One region of the Shewanella sp. 492 genome, then DNA from elsewhere that is predicted to be linked to it. Evidence: riboswitches for the same ligand, from Rfam matches in the RefSeq annotation. Region 1 holds a riboswitch; the other holds the start of a gene.
The links. Region 1 has a riboswitch for lysine ahead of AC5YBX_RS06580 (Na+/H+ antiporter NhaC family protein). Riboswitches for the same ligand answer to the same signal wherever they lie in the genome.

Region 2: it holds a riboswitch for lysine, as region 1 does, so the genes downstream of both, lysC (lysine-sensitive aspartokinase 3) here and AC5YBX_RS06580 (Na+/H+ antiporter NhaC family protein) in region 1, are expected to answer to the same signal.

Annotation. Positions count from the first base shown of each region.
Region 1 is NZ_CM181702.1:1,445,833-1,450,301, forward strand. Features, by position in the region: gene AC5YBX_RS06565 (H-NS histone family protein) at 1-355, opposite strand, end outside; gene AC5YBX_RS06570 (electron transfer flavoprotein subunit beta/FixA family protein) at 685-1,434, shown strand; gene AC5YBX_RS06575 (electron transfer flavoprotein subunit alpha/FixB family protein) at 1,434-2,357, shown strand; lysine riboswitch at 2,507-2,723, shown strand; gene AC5YBX_RS06580 (Na+/H+ antiporter NhaC family protein) at 2,802-4,370, shown strand; gene AC5YBX_RS06585 (M3 family metallopeptidase) at 4,452-4,469, opposite strand, start outside.
Region 2 is NZ_CM181702.1:3,309,740-3,314,208, reverse strand. Features, by position in the region: gene AC5YBX_RS14615 (alpha/beta hydrolase) at 1-488, shown strand, start outside; gene arcA (two-component system response regulator ArcA) at 801-1,520, opposite strand; gene AC5YBX_RS14605 (DUF3293 domain-containing protein) at 2,095-2,526, shown strand; lysine riboswitch at 2,648-2,824, shown strand; gene lysC (lysine-sensitive aspartokinase 3) at 2,956-4,314, shown strand; gene AC5YBX_RS14595 (succinylglutamate desuccinylase/aspartoacylase family protein) at 4,311-4,469, shown strand, end outside.

The DNA.
Region 1 (4,469 bases):
GTTCGTTTTTAAATACGGTTGGCGTGCGGCCTTGTCCAGTCCAAGTGATGGTTTCACCATCGACTTCGATTTTATATTTAGGCGGACGTGGTGCGCGTTTTTTAGGAGCAGTTTTAACCGCAACAGCGCCTAAATCATCAACCGATAAACCGACGGCTTCCATCTGAAGACGGATCTCTTCAATTTTGGCATTACGCTCAGCCATCGCAGCGCTTTCTTCTTCTGCCTGCTTCTCTTTTTCGGTAATAATCTTTTCTAGTTTGCTAGCGACATCTTTTAAATCTTCTACAGATAACTCTTTTACCGCAGCTTTAAAACGACGGCCGTGTGTCAATATATCTAGAAATTCGCTCATATTATTGGTGTCCTGCTTAAATATAATTGTAAATAGGCTTATCACTGATAATAATAGAAACTAATATCCGCTTAATCAAACGAATTAAATAATTATTTTGCTATATATTGTAATTTTATTAATGCAGAGCCAAATTGCATTAAAATTGATATGAAAAAGTGAACGTAATCACTTTTATATTGGTGTTTTGTTGTCATTTTCTGTTTGTAGATTTCTCGTTGCGTTCTTGTTGACGTTAACGTCAACAGCACGTAAAGTGGCTTAAGTTTGTGATAGTTTTGCTATGCACTTTTTTATTCAACATAAAAAGATGGTAAGAAGGAAGCCTTATGAAAGTATTGGTGCCAGTTAAACGCGTCGTCGATGCCAATGTGAAAGTCAGGGTGAATGCTGACAATAGCAATGTCGATACCGCAAATCTTAAAATGGCGATTAACCCATTTTGTGAAATTGCTGTAGAAGAAGCGGTTCGGTTAAAAGAAGCGGGTATTGTCACTGAAATCGTCGTGGCAACCATAGGCCCTAAGGCTGCACAAGAGCAATTGCGCACCGCTATGGCGTTAGGCGCTGATCGTGGTGTGCATGTGGAAACCGACGAAGCACTTGAACCGCTGTCGATTGCCAAGTTACTCAATGCGATTCAGACTCAAGAGCAAGCACAGCTTATTTTACTGGGCAAGCAATCTATTGATGGCGATAACAATCAGACAGGTCAGATGCTGGCAGCATTGGCAGGTATGCCACAAGCGACTTTTGCTTCTGAGGTGAAGGTTGAGGGAGAAACTGTCTTGGTGACACGTGAAATTGACGGCGGACTACAATCGCTGAAAATGCCACTGCCAGCCATCATTACGACAGATCTACGTTTAAATGAGCCTCGTTACGCCAAATTACCCAATATCATGAAAGCGAAACGTAAACCACTAGAGACAATAACGGTCGAGAGTCTTGGTGTTGAGCTAAAGTCACATCAAACCGTACTAAAAGTCACTCCACCTGCACAGCGTAAGGCGGGCGTGATGGTGGCTTCTGTTGAGGAGCTGGTTGAAAAGCTAAAAAATGAAGCGAAGGTGATCTAATGGCGATTCTAGTAATAGCAGAACATGATAACGCGAGTTTAAAACTAGACACGGCTAAAGTGGTTTCGTGTGCACAACAAATTGGTCGCGATGTAGACTTATTAGTCGCAGGTGAAAACTGTGCACCAGTGGTCGAGGCTGCTAAGCAATTGAGCGGTGTGCGCAGTGTATTAGTGGCAGACAATGCGGCTTATGCCCACGGTATCGCCGAGAACTTAGGGGCACTAGTGGTCTCTATCGCCAACGATTATCAACATATTTTGGCTTCAGCATCGAGTTTAGGTAAAGATGTTTTACCGCGCGTAGCAGCCTTACTTGATGTGTCGCAACTGTCTGAAGTGGTTGAAGTTGTCAGTGAAGATACCTTTGTTCGGCCAATCTATGCAGGCAGTGCCATGGCTACCGTGCAGAGTGTAGATGCCATCAAAGTGATGACGGTGCGCGTGAGTGCATTTGACGCTGTGAGTAATGATGGCGCGGCAGCCGAGCAGACCCTTGGTGGTGTTTTTACCAGTAATGTTGAATTTGTTTCACAAACATTGACCGAATCAGAGCGCCCAGATTTAGGCGCGGCATCGGTTGTGGTGTCGGGCGGTCGTGCAATGGGCAGTGCTGAGAATTTTGCAATGTTAGAGCAACTTGCCGATAAACTGGGGGGGGCTTTAGGGGCATCTCGTGCAGCAGTAGATGCGGGCTATGTGCCTAACGATCTGCAAGTTGGGCAAACCGGTAAGATTGTTGCCCCAGATCTGTACATTGCTGTTGGTATTTCGGGCGCGATTCAACACTTGGCAGGGATGAAAGACTCTAAGGTGATTGTGGCCATCAACAAGGATCCAGAGGCGCCTATTTTCCAAGTGGCCGATTATGGTTTAGAAGCGGATCTGTTTGATGCAGTACCTAAGTTAGTAGAGCTTCTTTAGTAAGTTGTAAACACTTGGTGAATATCTTGGTGTTCATTTAAAACTTAGTGTGATATAGATCACGTTGGCCGGCTTTGAGGTAGCATCCTTAAAGCCGCTTGTGTTTCTATGTGCGTCACGCCTGCCGATAGTGAAATTGGTCAGGCGTCCTGAGACGTAGAGGTGCATTAAATATTAGTAGTATTCGTTAGGGTGATGCCGTACAGCGAATAGGAAAGGATTTAATGCCGAAGTGGTCGAGTTCATCAAAGCTCACTGCTGGGGCTGTCATCGAATAGAGGCAGCACTGCCATAGTGCTTTTTATCCGGAATGATAAAAAGAAGGTATACCGACAACTGGTATCACTATGGAGCGCTACTGATAGGACAGGTGTAATATCTTTTGCTATATCCCACCAGTTCAGTTGCCCTCCATTCGTAATTTAACGAAGACAATATAAAACAATGACGACTTTGAGTTACGCCGATTCGGCGCTTTCCTTGCTGCCCCCTGTGGTGGCTATTTTGCTGGCGATTTTTACTCGTCGAGTATTACTTTCGCTTGGGGTGGGGATCCTACTTGGGGCTGTGCTTATCACCGATTATTCCTTCGGTGACACGGGACAATATCTCGCTAAGCAGGTGACGGGGTTATTTTGGGCCGATGGCGCCCTCAATAGTTGGAATGTCTATCTGCTTGGGTTCCTTATCTTGTTGGGGATGATCACCGCATTGATCACTGTCAGCGGCGCTGCTAAGGCGTTTGCCAATTGGGCACGTCAGCATATTCGCAATAAACGTGATGCTAAGCTATTGACCATGTTTTTAGGTTGCGTGGTATTTATTGACGATTATTTTAATAGCTTAGTTGTCGGCAGCGTGGCAAGGCCGTTAACCGATCGCTATTACATTTCACGCAGTAAATTGGCCTACCTGCTGGATTCGACCGCAGCGCCTATCTGTGTTATCTCACCCGTGTCGAGTTGGGGGGCATATATTATTGCGCTGATTGGCGGCATTTTAACGGCACATGGTTTTGCTGATACAGGGCATCTAAGCGTGTTCATTCAGATGATCCCGATGAACTTCTACGCTATCTTTGCGCTGTTACTCCTATTGTGTGTCGCCTTTATGGGGCTCGATGTTGGCCCGATGCGTCAGCATGAGCTTAACGCCCAAAAAGGTCATCTTTATGATGAGTCTAAAGGATTACCACCTGGAGCCAATAGCGATCTGCCTGAGGCCGATTCGGGGAAAATTTCAGGATTATTTTTACCCATTACCGTACTGGTTGCCGCCACTATCTATTTTATGATCAGCAGCGGTGCCGATGCGTTAACTGCCGAAAATCTGCCATTTACCTTAATTGGCGCCTTTGAAAAGACCGATGTGGCTTCATCACTGTTTTTCGGGGCGATCATTGGCTTGGTGGCCACATTGCTGTTAGTTCTCAGTCAAGGTTTAGATAAATCATTAATCCTTAAAGGGATGATAGTAGGTGCACGTTCTATGTTACCTGCTATCTATATCTTACTGTTTGCTTGGACCATTGCCGGTGTGATTGGTCAGATGGAAACGGGTAAATATATGGCCAGCCTAGCCACAGGTAATATCCCCTTTGCGTTACTGCCTGCGGTATTATTTATTCTGGCCGGATTGACCGCGTTTTCAACGGGGACTAGCTGGGGCACGTTCGGCATCATGTTGCCGATTGCCGCCGATATGGCCATGGGCACGCACACCAATATGATGCTTCCCATGCTGGCTGCAGTATTAGCGGGTGCGGTATTTGGCGATCATTGCTCACCGATCTCCGATACCACTATTTTGTCGTCAACAGGCGCTAATTGTCATCACATTGACCATGTATTAACTCAGCTACCTTACGCGCTTATTGTGGCAGGGATAAGCTTAGGTGGCTATGTGGTGCTCGGCTTTACCGAATCGCTGGCTGCAGGCTTAGGTGCCAGTAGTGTGCTGTTTGTGATAAGTGTGGTTGTACTTCGCTATCAAGCTGCTAAACCAACGATATAATCATGAGCCGCTAAGGCGAAATCAGTGATAAAAAATGCCGCTAATCATAGCGGCATTTTTATGGGCGTTGCATGAGTTGCTTTAGTTTAAACCGCGTCG
Region 2 (4,469 bases), 1.9 Mb from region 1:
TAATCGAACTACTGCTTGCTGAGCAGCAAATAATTGGGCCTGTGTATTTATTGGGGCATTCACTTGGCGCCAATGTCGCTGCGCAAATTAGCGCAAGACGACAGAACATTACTGGACAAGTATTAATTGCGCCTATGCATGACTTTAGTACCGGGTTAAAGAATTACGTCGCACAGGAATATTCATGGTATTACCGAATATTGGGCGAACAGCAATTACGCCAGATCACAGATACCGTTTTGCAGCAACGCAATATAACTCTTCAAGATACGGCAATAGCCCCTTTATTGACCCGTTCAAATACACCCACTTTATTGATAGCATCAGAGCAAGATTCGATAGCTCCAGCAAGTTACTTTAGCCATTTACAATCGCCAAACCTGCAGTTACATTTTTCCCAGAGGAGGACACATGCTGGTCTAGTGATGTTTAATAACCAAGAATTACAGCAGCTACAGGACTGGTTGCAAACCGTAGTTACGGAGTAACTTGGTCTGCAATATGACGCTAATCGCAAATATTGGGACAGGGTCAACCGTACTCATAATCCCTGTTTTTCGTCTATAAATACTAAGTTAGATTTCGCTGATCTAACCAAAAATGTGCTGCAGATATCGCAGGGCAGGCGATGGATAACCATGAAGTTTTAGCTTCAAATCAGCATATCCAAAAGCCACTCGGCCGGATTGAAATGATATCGAGCTGGATTCGAAGTCTAGCCCACAGCGGCATAAGTGTTCCGAGCACAAAAAAAGCCAGTCGTGAGACTGGCTTTTTCATTGAATAACATAAGCGTAGGCTTATGCGTCTTCTAAATTACCACAGAAGCGATAACCTTCACCGTGGATTGTCGCGATGATTTCTGGCGTATCTGGTAAGCTCTCAAAGTGCTTACGGATACGACGAATCGTGACGTCAACCGTACGGTCATGTGGCTTAAGCTCACGGCCGGTCATCTTCATCAGTAAGTCTGCACGAGTCAGGATCTTACCTGGGTTTTCAACGAAGTGAAGCATCGCACGGAATTCACTGCGTGGAAGCTTGTATGACTCGCCCTGTGGGCTAACCAATGAACGGCTGTTAATTTCTAAGCTCCAGCCGTTGAAACGGTAATATTCTACCGCGCTCTTTTCTTCTGTTTCTACACCTGTGCTATTCACACGGGTTAACAAATTACGTGCACGAATTGTTAGCTCACGTGGGTTGAATGGCTTAGTGATATAATCATCTGCACCAATTTCAAGTCCCAAGATCTTGTCAACTTCGTTATCACGGCCCGTTAGGAAGATTAAGCCGATATTGTTTATTTCACGAAGTTCACGAGCCAACAAAAGACCATTCTTGCCAGGAAGATTAATATCCATAACGACGAGATTGATCTTGTTTTCTTGCATTGCTTTATGCATTTCTGCGCCGTCATTGGCTTCAGTTACCACATATCCTTCAGCCTCGAAAATACTTCTTAGCGTGTTCCGGGTAACGGCTTCATCTTCTACGATCAGAATGTGCGGATTTTGCATATTTATCTACCTAATATTTGTTTACATCTGTGCTAACCATAGGCGCGCTGTGCGGGTTGCGCCCTGACTTGTCGTGTTGAAAATTACCGAGTCACGTAGGTGCTTTCACTAAAACGACTGAAACCGCAACGCACTTCATGATTAGTAAAGTATGCGTATCTCTTTATTGAAAAAGATGCGCTAATTGTATCCACTACGATTAACAATAGTAGGAAATAGTTCCTTTAACTATTGAAATTTTCAAGTTTCAATATTAAAAGCGACAAAATCGCTCATATCTATAGGAAATTGACAACTTTTCATTACAGTGATTTAGACATGGCGTAACAAAAGTTGTTCATGCTTGACGAGTGGAAGTGAATCAACCGACGTATTGTACTCGTTTTAGTCATTTGTTAACAAATGAAATGTTAACAAATTTACGCTTAGATTTGATGTTAATCAATTTTTTATGGCTAATCTTTTGATTTTATGGTCATTAATTATAATTTAACAGAGATATAATCTGTTTGTTCTAGGCAGATAAGATGATTTAGCTATAATTATCGTACGCTAATTTAGGAATGTTCGGCGAATGAGTAGTATAGATGACCATTTTTGGCACAGTTATCAGCATACCCAATTTCTATTGACCCAAGGGTTTTCTCCGGCTTTATCCTTTGCCATTCTTACGGCGTACAACCCCAGGGGCGAACTGTTGTCAGCGCCTCAAAATCGTCTGTTAGATAGTCAATTACAGCGACATATCATCGAACTTAAGCGTCCTTATCGCGCCATCATCGGGGCCTCTTATGATCGCCGTCATATGGAAAAAAGCTGGGCTGTCCCGATAGAAAAGCCATTAGCGGTGGCATTGGGCACACAGTTTAACCAAAATGCGATCTATTTTGTCGAGGGCGACCAGTTACAATTGGTGCCTTGCCTGCTTAGTTATCCCGAGCTGACCATAGGCGCTTTTTCGGCGCGGGTGCGCCTAGTCAATGAGTTACCCGATATTCAATCTTAATCTTGTTTTACTAAGGTGGCAGTGACCTTGAAATAATATTTACTCATATTGAATAAATATCGTTGACTTATTAGGCGGGTATTTGCTAATTTTCAACCATCTTACTGCGTCAATACGCTTGAGATACAGAAGAGGAGCGTTAACTAGGTAGTAAGCATGAAGAGGCCAAACTCTGACGATTGCTTATGATGGAGATTAACGCCGAGATAGACAAGTGTTTGGTTTCGTTTGTTTATCGGTCGATATGGCTGAATCCTGTCGATTGTCACCTGTTTTTTGGTGGAGAGCTTCTGGTGGTGATCGCTATTTCCCATCTTGGGGTGCGTAATCTTTGCACCAGGCTCTTCGAACGAAGTCAGTTCGGAGGTTTATCATGTTATCTATTCTTGTCGTGTCTTGTAACCGCTTCAATCTCGTTGAGGTGGGCTAATGTCGATTGTTGTCGCTAAATTCGGTGGTACATCCGTTGCTGATTATCCAGCAATGAGTCGTTGTGCCGACATCATTATTGCCAATCCTAATACACGTATTGTGGTCGTGAGTGCCTCAAGCGGCGTCACCAACCTATTGGTGGCGTTGACTCAAGCGCAACTCGATGATGAGCAGCGTCAACAACTGCTCAAGCAGATTGCCTCAATCCAATATCAAATCCTTGACCGACTCGGTCGTCCAGCTGAGGTTGCCGCTCACCTCGATAGCGTGCTCAGTCGTATTGATATGTTAAGTGAGTCACTGAGCCGTGAACGTTGCAAAGCGACCATGGACGAGTTGTTAGCGCAAGGAGAGCAATGTTCTGCGGCGCTATTTGCTGCTGTGCTGCGTGAAAAAGGTGAGGTGGCGTCAGCCTTTGATGTGCGCCAAGTGATGCGCACCGACAGTCATTTTGGCCGTGCCGAGCCTCAAATTGAGCAGGTTGAAGCCTTATGTGCGGCGCATTTAGCCCCGCTGCTGGCCGAGCAGCGTATTGTGACTCAAGGTTTTATTGGTGCCGATGCGCAGGGTGCCACTACGACCTTAGGGCGCGGCGGTAGCGATTACTCGGCGGCGTTATTGGCCGAGGCGCTTAGGGCATCAGCGGTCGAAATTTGGACCGATGTGGCCGGGATTTACACTACCGATCCGCGCTTGGCCCCCAATGCACAGCCCATCGCTGAAATTAGTTTTAATGAAGCTGCTGAAATGGCGACGTTTGGCGCTAAGGTGCTACATCCTGCGACCATTTTACCTGCGGTAAGGCAAAAAATTCAGGTGTTTGTGGGTTCGAGCAAAGCGCCTGAACGTGGCGGTACTTGGATACGTCATCAAGTGAGTGATGAGCCTATTTACCGCGCCGTGGCCGTGCGCCGCGATCAAACCTTACTGAATCTACACAGTTTGCAGATGCTGCATGCGCAAGGTTTCTTGGCGGAGACCTTTGCTACGCTAGCAAGGCACAAAATAAGTGTCGATTTGATCACAACATCGGAAGTTAACGTATCGCTGACCTTAGATAAAACGGGCTCAGATTCGGCTGGCAATCATTTGCTCAGCGAAGCGCTATTACAAGAACTGTCGCAGCATTGCCGGGTGCGTGTGGAAGATAATTTAGCCTTAGTGGCGATAGTGGGTAATAAAATTGCCTCTACACCAGGGGTGTGCCGCCGAGTGTTTGAGGTGCTAGAGCCACATAATGTGCGCATGATCTGCCAAGGGGCCAGCCCACACAACTTATGTGTATTGGTCGCCGAAAGTGAGGCGGCGCAGGTGGTACGTTCGCTACATGAAAATCTGTTTGAAGGCGAACGATGAAACCGAGCCGTAGCACGTTGAAAATTGGCGAATTGGCGACAGGGCAAGATCTCGAGTTGCCCATTTTTCAGTTTACGCCAGCCGTTATTCGTGGGCCGAGTGTCTATATTCAGGCGAATGTGCATGGCGCCGAGGTGCAGGGCAATGCAGTTATT